4 regions of the Shigella sp. SIG6 genome follow, and region 4 is predicted to be linked to each of the others. Evidence: predicted binding sites of a transcription regulator. Region 4 holds the regulator's gene; each other region holds the start of a gene.
The links. The regulator CRP, encoded in region 4, controls carbon source genes, mostly activating them, when cyclic AMP is high. The targets are predictions, from matches to a motif close to ATGTGANNNNNNTCACAT.
Positions count from the first base shown of each region.

Region 1: the regulator CRP is predicted to act here: its motif matches at 2,345-2,362, upstream of aaeR (HTH-type transcriptional activator AaeR).
Region 2: the regulator CRP is predicted to act here: its motif matches at 1,758-1,775, upstream of glpT (glycerol-3-phosphate transporter).
Region 3: the regulator CRP is predicted to act here: its motif matches at 1,837-1,854, upstream of uxuA (mannonate dehydratase).

Region 1 covers NZ_JBQZXC010000040.1:4,992-8,552, reverse strand. The annotation lists gene tldD (metalloprotease TldD) at 1-1,270, shown strand, start outside; gene aaeR (HTH-type transcriptional activator AaeR) at 1,398-2,327, opposite strand; gene aaeX (p-hydroxybenzoic acid efflux pump operon protein AaeX) at 2,510-2,713, shown strand; gene aaeA (p-hydroxybenzoic acid efflux pump subunit AaeA) at 2,721-3,561, shown strand, end outside.
Region 2 covers NZ_JBQZXC010000008.1:42,675-46,235, reverse strand. The annotation lists gene glpQ (glycerophosphodiester phosphodiesterase) at 1-285, opposite strand, end outside; gene glpT (glycerol-3-phosphate transporter) at 290-1,648, opposite strand; gene glpA (anaerobic glycerol-3-phosphate dehydrogenase subunit A) at 1,921-3,549, shown strand; gene glpB (glycerol-3-phosphate dehydrogenase subunit GlpB) at 3,539-3,561, shown strand, end outside.
Region 3 covers NZ_JBQZXC010000065.1:7,935-11,495, forward strand. The annotation lists gene fimH (type 1 fimbria D-mannose specific adhesin FimH) at 1-172, shown strand, start outside; gene gntP (gluconate permease GntP) at 423-1,766, opposite strand; gene uxuA (mannonate dehydratase) at 2,106-3,290, shown strand; gene ACUU1M_RS12140 (fructuronate reductase) at 3,371-3,561, shown strand, end outside.
Region 4 covers NZ_JBQZXC010000043.1:13,780-17,340, reverse strand. The annotation lists gene ACUU1M_RS09655 (YccS/YhfK family putative transporter) at 1-1,651, opposite strand, end outside; gene crp (cAMP-activated global transcriptional regulator CRP) at 1,702-2,334, opposite strand; gene ACUU1M_RS09645 (OsmC family protein) at 2,636-3,040, shown strand; gene ACUU1M_RS09640 (phosphoribulokinase) at 3,095-3,561, opposite strand, start outside.

The sequences.
Region 1 (3,561 bases), on a different contig from region 4:
TTACAACATCGATCAGGGCGTTGGCGTGCGTGCAATCAGCGGTGAAAAAACCGGATTTGCTTACGCTGACCAAATCAGCCTGCTGGCGCTGGAACAGAGTGCGCAAGCGGCGCGCACCATCGTCCGTGATAGTGGTGATGGCAAAGTACAGACGCTGGGCGCGGTAGAGCATAGCCCGTTGTATACCTCGGTAGATCCGCTGCAAAGCATGAGCCGTGAAGAGAAGCTGGATATCCTGCGTCGCGTCGATAAGGTTGCTCGCGAAGCGGACAAGCGCGTACAGGAAGTGACTGCCAGCCTCAGTGGTGTCTATGAATTAATTCTGGTTGCGGCCACCGACGGCACGCTAGCGGCGGATGTCCGTCCGCTGGTGCGTCTTTCCGTGAGCGTTCTGGTCGAAGAAGATGGCAAACGCGAACGCGGTGCCAGTGGCGGCGGCGGTCGTTTTGGTTATGAGTTCTTCCTTGCCGATCTTGACGGCGAAGTCCGTGCGGATGCATGGGCAAAAGAAGCAGTGCGTATGGCGCTGGTCAATCTTTCTGCCGTTGCTGCACCAGCGGGCACCATGCCGGTAGTACTTGGCGCAGGTTGGCCGGGCGTGCTGTTGCATGAAGCGGTAGGTCACGGTCTGGAAGGCGACTTCAACCGCCGTGGCACTTCAGTATTTAGTGGACAGGTCGGGGAGCTGGTGGCTTCAGAACTGTGTACCGTGGTTGATGACGGCACGATGGTCGATCGCCGTGGTTCGGTGGCGATTGATGACGAAGGTACGCCAGGCCAGTACAACGTGCTGATTGAGAACGGCATTCTGAAAGGCTACATGCAGGATAAACTCAACGCGCGTTTGATGGGGATGACGCCGACTGGCAACGGTCGCCGTGAATCCTACGCCCATCTGCCCATGCCGCGTATGACCAACACCTATATGCTGCCGGGTAAATCGACCCCGCAAGAAATTATTGAATCCGTTGAGTACGGTATCTATGCACCGAACTTTGGTGGCGGTCAGGTGGATATCACCTCCGGCAAATTCGTTTTCTCCACTTCAGAAGCATATCTGATTGAAAACGGTAAAGTAACGAAGCCGGTGAAAGGCGCAACGTTGATTGGTTCCGGTATCGAAACCATGCAGCAGATTTCGATGGTTGGCAACGACCTGAAACTGGATAACGGCGTGGGTGTCTGCGGTAAAGAAGGGCAAAGTTTGCCGGTTGGCGTGGGCCAGCCAACGTTGAAAGTCGATAACCTGACTGTTGGCGGTACTGCGTAATAATTTCATTATTTTCAGAAGGATAATTAATCTTTCTACGTGCACGAACGGTCCCCTCGCTCCTCTGGGGTTAGGGTGAGGGGAACCCGTTGGCACAGGTTTGTAGAACGTAACAGTACAATATGAATTACTTCTCTTTCCCGCGCCCGTGCATCTCCTGAAACAATTTACCGACCTCAACAAAATAATCCGTCAGCGAGTTGATCACGACCTGTACCTTCAGCGGCAGCTTATCTTTTTCGGTATATAACGCATAAACCGGGCGTGGATCTGACTGATAACGCGGCAGCAGGATCTCCAGCTCCCCACGATTGATCTCGTTGATCACCCACATCAGCGGCACGTAGGCGATCCCGGCACCCGCCGTTAGCCAGCGCACCAGCGTCATCGGATCATTAGTCACAAATCTCCCTTGCGGGATCAGGCGAGTCGAGATCCCTTCCGGTGCAATCAGTTCAAATTCATTGTCGGGCCGCACGCTGTATTCAAGCCATGAATGGCTACTTAAATCGGCGGGTTTTTCCGGTATGCCGTATTGTGTGAGATAGCTTTTCGCGGCGCACACCACCATTGGCATCGCGCCAAGACGGCGGGAAAACAGGCTGGAATCCTGCAACGCGCCGACGCGGATCACCACATCCAGACCGTCGGCAATCAGGTCGGGGGCTGGAATTCCGGTAACCAGATTGGCGCTCAAACCTGGGTATTCTTTCAGCATTTTGGCTGTCAGCCCGGCGAGAACATTTTGTGCCATAGTTGAAGAACAGCCAATGCGTAGCGTCCCGATGGGGGTGTTATTGAAGGCATACAGTTGCTCATGAACATCCTGCACTTCATGAAGCATACGACGGCAGCCCTGGTAGTAAATTCTACCGGCTTCGGTCAGGCCAATGCTGCGTGTGCTACGGTTTAACAGCTTTACCTGCAACTCATCTTCCAGTTTTGACACCGTCTGACTGATGGACGAAACGCTCATCTGTAGCTGTCTGGCGGCGGCGGTAAAAGAGCCAAATTCAACTACTTTGGCAAACACCGACATGCGTTTTAGTCGTTCCATTATTCACTCTGACTTAAAAGTGATTTAGATCACATAATATAGATAACAGCATAACAGTTACGCTAATATATTAAATATCAATCTACAGCAATGTTGCTCTCGCCCGGCTTTCCATGCCCTTCTCTGCGGCGACAGATGCTGAAAATAATAACGCCTGCTCTCTCTATACAACCAAGGTCAACATGAGTCTGTTTCCCGTTATCGTGGTGTTTGGGCTGTCCTTCCCACCGATATTTTTTGAATTGCTTTTATCACTGGCGATTTTCTGGCTGGTGCGCCGGGTACTTGTGCCAACAGGTATCTACGACTTTGTCTGGCATCCGGCGTTGTTCAACACCGCGCTCTATTGCTGCTTGTTTTATTTGATATCGCGACTGTTCGTTTGAGGTTGAAGTGAAAACACTAATAAGAAAATTCTCCCGTACGGCCATCACGGTCGTATTAGTCATTCTGGCCTTCATCGCAATTTTTAATGCCTGGGTCTATTACACCGAATCCCCTTGGACGCGTGACGCGCGCTTTAGCGCTGACGTCGTTGCGATCGCGCCGGACGTTTCTGGACTCATTACCCAGGTGAATGTTCATGATAACCAGCTGGTGAAAAAAGGACAGATACTGTTCACCATCGACCAGCCGCGCTATCAAAAGGCGCTTGAGGAAGCGCAAGCCGATGTTGCTTATTATCAGGTACTGGCACAGGAGAAACGCCAGGAGGCCGGACGTCGTAACTGTCTCGGTGTGCAGGCGATGTCTCGCGAAGAGATCGACCAGGCTAACAACGTACTACAAACGGTTCTGCATCAGTTAGCGAAAGCGCAGGCGACCCGCGATCTGGCAAAACTGGATCTTGAACGCACGGTGATCCGAGCGCCAGCAGATGGCTGGGTGACCAACCTCAACGTCTATACCGGTGAGTTTATTACTCGAGGATCAACGGCGGTTGCGCTGGTGAAACAGAACTCCTTCTATGTACTGGCCTATATGGAAGAAACTAAGCTGGAAGGGGGGCGTCCGGGGTATCGTGCAGAGATCACGCCGCTTGGCAGTAACAAAGTGCTGAAAGGGACTGTTGATAGTGTTGCCGCTGGGGTCACCAACGCCAGCAGCACGCGTGACGACAAAGGGATGGCGACCATCGACTCTAACCTTGAATGGGTGCGTTTGGCGCAACGTGTTCCGGTTCGTATTCGTCTCGACAACCAGCAAGAGAACATCTGGCCTGCGGGCACCACTG
Region 2 (3,561 bases), on a different contig from region 4:
CCGATCCGGGAAACGATCGGCAACATCAGTAACACGATCGAGATAATGGTCATGCAGAACAACCAGATGGTCGTCTTTGGTCATCACCAAATCCTGTTCCAGATAATCCGCTCCCTGCGCATACGCCATCGCTTTTGCTGGCAGCGTATGCTCCGGCAAATATCCACTGGCACCGCGATGGGCGATGACTATTTTTTCGTTGCTGTCCGCCGCCATTGCACTGCTTCCCATGACTATAGTGCTCATCATGATCGCCATGCTAAGGTTTTTCAGCTTCAATTTCATGCCATTAGCCTCCGTTGCGTTTTTGCAGTAATTGTTCATGGCGACGTTTTTCGCCAATCATCACAACAATCAACAAGATAACCGCCAGAATGCTGCCGCCAATCATTACCATAAAGCCGCCATCCCAGCCGAAGAAGTCCACGGTGTAGCCAACAATCGCGCTCGCCGCCACCGAACCGCCCAGGTAACCAAACAGCCCGGTAAAGCCCGCTGCCGTACCTGCCGCTTTTTTCGGTGCCAGTTCCAGCGCATGCAGACCGATCAGCATCACAGGACCGTAGATCAGGAAGCCGATAACAATCATACAAATCATATCGACGGTTGGGTTACCTGCCGGGTTCATCCAGTAAACGATAGTCGCGATGGTCACCAGTGTCATAAAGAAGACGCCGGTTGCCCCACGGTTACCACGGAAGACTTTGTCCGACATCCAGCCGCACAGCAGGGTGCCCGGAATACCCGCATACTCATAGAAGAAGTAGGCCCAGGAGGATTTATCCAGCGCGAAATGCTTAACCTCTTTCAGATAAGTCGGTGACCAGTCGAGGATGCCGTAACGCAGCAGATAAACGAACACGTTGGCGATGGCGATGTACCACAGCAGTTTGTTCGGCAGCACGTACTGCATGAAGATTTGCTTCGCGGTCAGCTCCTGTTCCGCTTTTTCGTTATAGTCGTCCGGATAATCATTTTTGTACTCTTCGATCGGCGGCAAGCCACAGGATTGCGGGGTATCGCGCATCATCGCAAAGGCGAATAATGCCACCAGAATGGCGCAGAAAGCAGGCATATAGAGCGCCGCATGCCAGTCATTGAACCAGGCCATCCCCAGCAGGAACAGCAGCGGCGGAATACCACCACCGACGTTGTGCGCACAGTTCCACACTGACACAATGCCGCCACGTTCTTTCTGCGACCACCAGTGCACCATAGTACGACCACACGGCGGCCACCCCATCCCCTGGAACCAACCGCAGAGGAACAACAGTACAAACATCACCGCAATGCTCGACGTCGCCCATGGCACAAAGCCCATAAACAACATCACTGCCGCCGCCAGAATCAAACCTGCGGGCAGGAAAACGCGCGGATTCGAGCGATCCGATACCGAACCCATGATGAATTTCGAAAATCCATAAGCAATCGAGATCCCCGAAAGGGCAAAACCTAAATCACCGCGTGAGAATCCCTGCTCAACCAGATAAGGCATAGCAAGCGCAAAGTTCTTACGAACCAAATAGTAAGCCGCATAGCCAAAGAATATCCCCAGGAAAATTTGCCAGCGCAATCGATGATAAGTCGGATCGATCTCCGCGGCAGGTAAGCGCGCTTTGTGTGGCGCTGGTTTAAAAATACTCAACATTGATAGCCTCCGTGGCCCGTGGTCTTATTTATGATTAACAGCCTGATTCAGTGAGAGAACCTGCCGTTTCTTGAGTTGCCGCGATGTTAAGAAAACATTCATAAATTAAATGTGAATTGCCGCACACATTATTAAATAAGATTTACAGAATGTTCAAAATGACGCATGAAATCACGTTTCACTTTCGAATTATGAGCGAATATGCGCGAAATCAAACAATTCATGTTTTTACTATGGCTAAATGGTAAAAAACGAACTTCAGAGGGATAACAATGAAAACTCGCGACTCGCAATCAAGTGACGTGATTATCATTGGCGGCGGCGCAACGGGAGCCGGGATTGCCCGCGACTGTGCCCTGCGCGGGCTGCGCGTGATTTTGGTTGAGCGCCACGACATCGCAACCGGTGCCACCGGGCGTAACCACGGCCTGCTGCACAGCGGTGCGCGCTATGCAGTAACCGATGCGGAATCGGCCCGCGAATGCATTAGTGAAAACCAGATCCTGAAACGCATTGCACGTCACTGCGTTGAACCAACCAACGGCCTGTTTATCACCCTGCCGGAAGATGACCTCTCATTCCAGGCCACTTTTATTCGCGCCTGCGAAGAAGCAGGGATCAGCGCAGAAGCTATAGACCCGCAGCAAGCGCGCATTATCGAACCTGCCGTTAACCCGGCACTGATTGGCGCGGTGAAAGTTCCGGATGGCACCGTTGATCCATTTCGTCTGACCGCAGCAAACATGCTGGATGCCAAAGAACACGGTGCCGTTATCCTTACCGCTCATGAAGTCACGGGGCTGATTCGTGAAGGCGCGACGGTGTGCGGTGTTCGTGTACGTAACCATCTCACCGGCGAAACTCAGGCCCTTCATGCACCTGTCGTGGTTAATGCCGCTGGGATCTGGGGGCAACACATTGCCGAATATGCCGATCTGCGCATTCGCATGTTCCCGGCGAAAGGATCGCTGCTGATCATGGATCACCGCATTAACCAGCATGTGATCAACCGCTGCCGTAAACCTTCCGACGCCGATATTCTGGTGCCTGGCGATACCATTTCGCTGATTGGTACCACCTCTTTACGTATTGATTACAACGAGATTGACGATAATCGAGTGACGGCAGAAGAGGTTGATATTCTGCTGCGTGAAGGGGAAAAACTGGCCCCCGTGATGGCGAAAACGCGCATTTTGCGGGCCTATTCTGGCGTGCGCCCGCTGGTTGCCAGCGATGACGACCCGAGCGGACGTAACGTCAGCCGTGGCATCGTGCTGCTCGACCATGCTGAACGCGATGGTCTGGACGGATTTATCACCATCACCGGTGGCAAACTGATGACCTATCGGCTGATGGCTGAATGGGCTACCGACGCGGTATGCCGCAAACTGGGCAACACGCGCCCCTGTACGACTGCCGATCTGGCACTGCCTGGTTCACAAGAACCCGCTGAAGTTACCTTGCGTAAAGTCATCTCCCTGCCTGCCCCGCTGCGCGGTTCTGCGGTTTATCGTCATGGCGATCGCACGCCTGCCTGGCTGAGCGAAGGCCGTCTGCACCGTAGCCTGGTATGTGAGTGCGAAGCGGTAACTGCGGGTGAAGTGCAGTACGCGGTAGAAAATTTAAACGTTAATAGCCTGCTGGATTTACGCCGTCGTACCCGTGTGGGGATGGGCACCTGCCAGGGCGAACTCTGCGCCTGCCGCGCTGCCGGACTGCTGCAACGGTTTAACGTCACGACGTCCGCGCAATCTATCGAGCAACTTTCCACCTTCCTTAACGAACGCTGGAAAGGCGTGCAACCCATCGCCTGGGGAGACGCACTGCGCGAAAGCGAATTTACCCGCTGGGTTTATCAGGGACTGTGTGGTCTGGAGAAGGAGCAGAAAGATGCGCTTTGATACTGTCATTAT
Region 3 (3,561 bases), on a different contig from region 4:
ACAGTTGACGCGCAACGGTACGATTATTCCAGCGAATAACACGGTATCGTTAGGAGCAGTAGGAACTTCGGCGGTAAGTCTGGGATTAACGGCAAATTACGCACGTACCGGAGGGCAGGTGACTGCAGGGAATGTGCAATCGATTATTGGCGTGACTTTTGTTTATCAATAAAAAAATTACAGCGCATTGCTAATGCTGGTACCTGAGGCGCTACGCTATCAGACCTACAAAACCTGCACGTTAGCCCTTTGTAGGCCAGATAAGACGCGTCAGCGTCGCATCTGGCATAAACAAAGCGCACTTTACTGGTCTGTTCCCCTCACCCTAACCCTCTCCCCGGAGGGGCGAGGGGACTGTCCGGGCACATTTTTAGACTTTAGTCATCAGTCTGAGCCTGCCATTGGCAGGCTCTGGTGTTCTTTTACGCTACCATGCTAATAATCAGCACAATAATCAGCCCAACCACGGAGTTGACCAGCTCCAGCAGACCCCAGGTTTTCAACGTGTCTTTTACTGACAGGTCAAAGTAACCTTTGAACAACCAGAAAGATGCATCATTAATGTGGGTGAGGGTGTTGGAACCCGCAGCCGTCGCCAGTACCAGCAGCGCCGGATTCACGCCAACCAGCTGACCGGTTGCTGGATCAAGGATTGCAGCACTGATAATCCCGGCGGCGGTCATCGCCGAAACGACACCCTGACCCGTCGCCAGACGAATTAGCACAGTGATCAGCCATGCCATAATGTAGGGCGAGATATTGCCGTGGGACATCAACATGCCGATGGTGTCGCCAATGCCGGTGTCGATGATGGTCTGCTTCAGCACGCCACCCGCACCGATGATCAGAATCACCATTGCAATACTCTTCACCGCGCTTTCAAAAGCGTTCATCACCCACTGCATGTCATGACCACGCGCGGTGCCAAAGAGTACGAATGCAACCACCATCGCAATAAACATCGCAATCGGCGAGGAACCAATAAAGTTAACCACTTCCCAGGCAGGGGTATCTTTTACCAGCCAGATATTGGCGATGGTGGTAGAGATCATAATGATCGCCGGGATCAGCGGCACCAGAATCGAAACGCCGAAAGAGGGCAGATTATTCATATCTACCGGTTGATCTGCTTTCAGGAATGATGGCGTTGGGCGCTCAAGATTGCCGAGGAACTTCGGCAGGATCAGACCTGCGCAGATTACACTTGGGATCGTCACCAGTACGCCATAGATATAAACCATCCCCATATCCGCGCCATAAGCATTCACCAGCGCCACCGGACCCGGCTGCGGTGGGAACAGTGAATGTGCGGTAGTGGCAGCTGCTACTGCCGGGATCGCCAGTTTCAGGAACGGAATTTTAGCTTCGGCGGCAATAACAATAACCAGCGGCGCTAACATGATAAAGGCCACTTCATAGAACATCGCCAGACCGAAAATAAGGCCGATGATAATCACCGACAGCTGTACATAGCGCAGACCGAGACGCGCCAGCAGCGTATGTGCTATCTGGTGAGCCGCGCCGGAGTCGACCATCAATTTACCGATGACCGCACCGAACACCACGATGATAGCCAGTTCTCCCAGCGTGTTGCCGAAGCCCGCTTTCATGGTGTGCAGCAGCGACATCAAATCCATGCCTGCCAGCATCCCGACGGACAGCGCCGCCACCAACAAAGCCACCATTGAATTGATTTTGAACTTCAAATTCAGTATCAGCATCAGGCCAATGCCGAATACCACCCAGAGAATGTTAAGCACATGCATAACGTTTTACCTTACTTGGTTGAACCGTTGTTATTTTGGGCGACATGTTATGTAAATTGGTCAACCATTGTTGCGATGAATGTCACATCCTCTGATCAATAACCATCGATTACCCTTTGCTGCAATTTGCAGCAACAACCATGAGAGTGAAATTCTTGTGATGTGGTTAACCAATTTCAGAACTCGGGTTGACATGTCTTACCAAAAGGTAGAACTTATACGCCATCTCATCCGATGCAACGCCACGGCTGCGGTCTGGTTGTTCATCCGGATACCTAAACAACTCCAAGGTTCCGCGTCTCTTTGCTGTGGAACCCACTATGTGAAAGAGGAAAAATCATGGAACAGACCTGGCGCTGGTACGGCCCAAACGATCCGGTTTCTTTAGCTGATGTCCGTCAGGCGGGCGCAACTGGCGTGGTTACCGCGCTGCACCATATCCCGAACGGCGAAGTATGGTCCGTAGAAGAGATCCTCAAACGCAAGGCGATCGTTGAAGACGCAGGCCTGGTGTGGTCTGTCGTAGAAAGCGTACCAATTCACGAAGATATCAAAACCCACACTGGCAACTATGAGCAGTGGATCGCTAACTATCAGCAGACTCTGCGCAACCTGGCGCAGTGTGGCATTCGCACCGTGTGCTACAACTTCATGCCGGTGCTCGACTGGACCCGTACTGACCTCGAATACGTGCTGCCAGACGGCTCCAAAGCTCTGCGCTTCGACCAGATCGAATTCGCTGCATTCGAAATGCATATCCTGAAACGTCCAGGCGCGGAAGCGGATTACACCGAAGAAGAAATTGCTCAGGCAGCTGAACGCTTCGCCACTATGAGCGACGAAGACAAAGCGCGTCTGACGCGTAACATCATTGCCGGTCTGCCGGGCGCGGAAGAAGGGTATACCCTCGACCAGTTCCGTAAGCACCTGGAGCTGTACAAAGATATCGACAAAGCCAAACTGCGCGAAAACTTTGCCGTCTTCCTGAAAGCGATTATTCCAGTTGCTGAAGAAGTTGCCGTGCGTATGGCGGTTCACCCGGACGATCCGCCGCGCCCGATCCTCGGCTTGCCGCGCATTGTTTCCACCATTGAAGATATGCAGTGGATGGTTGATACCGTAAACAGCATGGCGAACGGTTTCACCATGTGCACCGGTTCCTACGGCGTGCGTGCTGACAACGATCTGGTTGATATGATCAAGCAGTTCGGTCCGCGTATTTACTTCACCCATCTGCGCTCCACCATGCGTGAAGATAACCCGAAAACCTTCCACGAAGCGGCGCACCTGAACGGTGACGTTGATATGTACGAAGTGGTGAAAGCGATTGTTGAAGAAGAACACCGTCGTAAAGCGGAAGGCAAAGAAGACCTGATCCCGATGCGTCCGGACCACGGTCATCAGATGCTGGACGACCTGAAGAAGAAAACCAACCCTGGTTACTCCGCAATTGGTCGTCTGAAAGGCCTAGCCGAAGTTCGCGGTGTCGAACTGGCGATCCAGCGCGCTTTCTTTAGCCGTTAATACCCACCGGCATGGCTGCGCGCCGTGCCGGTTCCTTCTTCCTTGCCGTCACTCTCTGAAGACGGATTCTGGAGTTTACGATGACTACTATTGTTGACAGCAATCTGCCGGTTGCCCGCCCGTCATGGGATCATTCTCGTCTGGAATCACGCATTGTGCATCTCGGTTGCGGGGCGTTTCACCGCGCGCACCAGGCGCTGTATACCCATCATCTGCTGGAAAGCACCGACAGCGACTGGGGCATCTGCGAAGTTAACCTGATGCCAGGCAA
Region 4 (3,561 bases):
CCTGATTTACCCGCATTCTCTGCCAGGCCAGTGGCGTTGGTTGCGGGTCCTCGCTCAGAATCAAGCGAATCGCTTCCTGATAGGCTTCTAAAGCATCATGGGCGTTTTTACGCAATAACCCGCTCTGCCACTGCGGCCACAGCCAGACGGTACCACCGAAAGCAATCAAACAACCAATAATGGTATCGATAAGACGTGGAAGGATGTACTGCTCACCGTTCAGCCACAACAGTTGCAGGGTATACACTGCGGTAATAGTAAAACCGACCGTTGCCCAGCCGTAGTTTTTGCGCAATATCAGGTAGCTGGCGAGGGTGGTAATCAGCATCAACGTCAGGGTGTAACCTTCGGGAATTTTAAAGTGCAGCGCTACGCCCGCAATGATTAACCCGACCACGGTTCCCACGGAGCGATTCACAATCCTCAGACGGGTTGCGCCATAGCCATTTTGTGTCACCAGCAATACCGTCATCAGGATCCAGTACGACTTCGGCAGATGCAGCACGGTGCCCATCAGGCTGGCAACGCTTAACATCACACTGAGTCGTCCGGCATTGCGTAGCGCCGGAGACTTTAGTGACAGATAACTTTTCAGTGCCGGAAGTAACGGCATTCGCCGCTGTTTATCGGCCAGTAAGTCACGGGCATAGAGCGGTTTTTGGGTGCGCAGCACGCGGGCGATGCGGCTGAAATGCCAGTAGCAGAATTGCCCAACCGGATTATCCGGATGCTGGCGGGCGATTTTTTCCAGTGCGCCAATTTGCTTTTCCATCGTAAAACGCGTTGGCAGGCGATGGTAAAGAATGTCATCAGCCAGCACGCGCAGGCGAGCGGCGACGGTTTGCGCATTCCAGCGGATAACTTCTTCCGCATGGCTACGCTCGACCAGTTTTTGCACCTCTTCCGGCTGATGCAAACTGACCGAAATATGTTCCTGCAAATCCAGCGCCTCCTGGAAAATACGCAGCATCCGCTTGTAATCGGTATTGTTTTGCGCGGAAAGCATATGCATTTGCTGATAGCACTGAGTAATTAAATCGACCGCTTTTTGCTGGCGCACCAGCAGCGGTGGCAGCGCTTTTTCAGGATCGGTGTGCTGGGTAAGCAGGCTGTATTTGGCTTCACAATAATCTGCCAGTTCACGGTACAGCAGACTTAGTGACTCGCGCAGCGGTTGTTCGCGCCAGATCCAGAACCAAAACCAGTTAAACAATCCGTACCAGAGAGTGCCCAACGCATAGATGAGCAATGGTTCCCAGACCGGCATGTATCCCGCCAGACTGAGGGTAAAAATGGCGGCGAGCAGCGATGCAGGAAGCAATTTTGCGTGCAATGGCCCCAGCTCAGCAGTGACGCCAAGTACCAGCGTTAATCCGGTCAGCAAAAAGGGCAGGGGAACATCTTTTACCAGTAGCAGCTGTGTCAGTAAGCTACAGGTGGCAAACAGCGACGCACCAATGATTAAGTGTTTGAAAAAACGTTTATGAGGCGTATCAAGGCCCGCAATATTGCAACAGGCAGGAACGAGGGAGAAGAGCAGACCGAATCGTAATTCGCCAAGCATTAACCCAACGGCCACGGGCAAACATAGCACCAGCGTTTGTCGAAGTGCATAGTTGATATCGGGGTGATAAATCAGTCTGCGCCACATCGGGGGAAACAAAATGGCGCGCTACCAGGTAACGCGCCACTCCGACGGGATTAACGAGTGCCGTAAACGACGATGGTTTTACCGTGTGCGGAGATCAGGTTCTGATCTTCCAGCATCTTCAGAATGCGTCCCACGGTTTCACGAGAACAGCCGACAATCTGACCGATTTCCTGACGGGTAATTTTGATTTGCATACCGTCCGGGTGAGTCATAGCATCTGGTTGTTTTGCCAGGTTCAGCAGAGTCTGTGCAATGCGGCCCGTCACGTCGAGGAACGCCAGGTTGCCCACTTTCTCTGAAGTGACTTGCAGACGACGCGCCATCTGTGCAGACAGACGCATCAGAATGTCCGGGTTTACCTGAATCAATTGGCGAAATTTTTTGTACGAAATTTCAGCCACTTCACAGGCGGTTTTCGCACGTACCCATGCGCTACGTTCCTGGCCCTCTTCAAACAGGCCCAGTTCGCCAATAAAATCACCCTGATTCAGATAGGAGAGGATCATTTCTTTACCCTCTTCGTCTTTGATCAGCACTGCCACAGAGCCTTTAACGATGTAGTACAGCGTTTCCGCTTTTTCACCCTGGTGAATAAGCGTGCTCTTGGATGGGTACTTATGAATGTGGCAATGAGACAAGAACCATTCGAGAGTCGGGTCTGTTTGCGGTTTGCCAAGCACCATGCGCGGTTATCCTCTGTTATAAGCTTTCTCCAGAGCCAGATAACGCCGCTGTCTCTGGATTGCCGAAATATGCTTCCCGCTACCTGGGAAGGGGCTATCAACTGTACTGCACGGTAATGTGACGTCCTTTGCATACATGCAGTACATCAATGTATTACTGTAGCATCCTGACTGTTTTAGCATAGCTTTCGCTTTGTGTCTCCTGGTGTCTCGCTTCAGCATGACCCAGGTCGCCTTCCGTTGCGCGATTTGGTTAGTACGCGTACTCTGTCAGGAAAATTGACGCAGTGGAGTAGCAAAAATGCAAGCGCGAGTGAAGTGGGTCGAAGGGTTAACTTTTCTGGGCGAATCCGCCTCTGGTCACCAGATTTTAATGGACGGCAACTCAGGCGATAAAGCACCAAGTCCGATGGAAATGGTGTTGATGGCGGCGGGTGGTTGCAGTGCCATCGATGTGGTTTCGATCCTGCAAAAAGGGCGTCAGGATGTGGTCGATTGTGAAGTAAAATTGACCTCTGAACGCCGCGAAGAGGCACCACGCCTGTTTACGCACATTAATCTGCATTTTATCGTCACCGGTCGCGACCTGAAAGACGCAGCGGTTGCGCGTGCGGTTGATCTCTCTGCCGAGAAATATTGTTCAGTGGCGTTGATGCTGGAAAAAGCGGTGAATATTACTCACTCGTATGAAGTGGTTGCCGCGTGACTTAACTATCCCGTTGTGAAGCCGGATAGTATTTTATCCGGCATAATAGTAAAGTTACTCGATTTTCTTTCCTTCCATCAATCGTTGCACCAGCGGCAGCATAATTAATTCCATTGCCAGCCCCATTTTGCCGCCAGGTACCACTAACGTATTGATGTGGGAAATGAATGAGCCTTGCAACATCGCCAGCAGCCAAGGGAAATCGATCCCTTCCAGATTACGAAAATGGATCACCACAAAGCTTTCATCCAGCGACGGGATACCTTTTGCCGCGAACGGGTTTGAAGTGTCGACGGTGGGAACGCGCTGGAAGTTAAGATGGGTGCGGGAAAACTGCGGTGTGATGTAGTTGATATAGTCTTCCATTGAACGCACTACCGAGTCCATTACTGCTTCTCGTGAGTGCCCGCGCTCGCTGGTGTCGCGGATCAGTTTTTGAATCCACTCAAGGTTAACGATAGGCACTACGCCGACCAGTAAGTCCACATGCTGCGCAACGTTATGCTGTGGCGTGACTACGC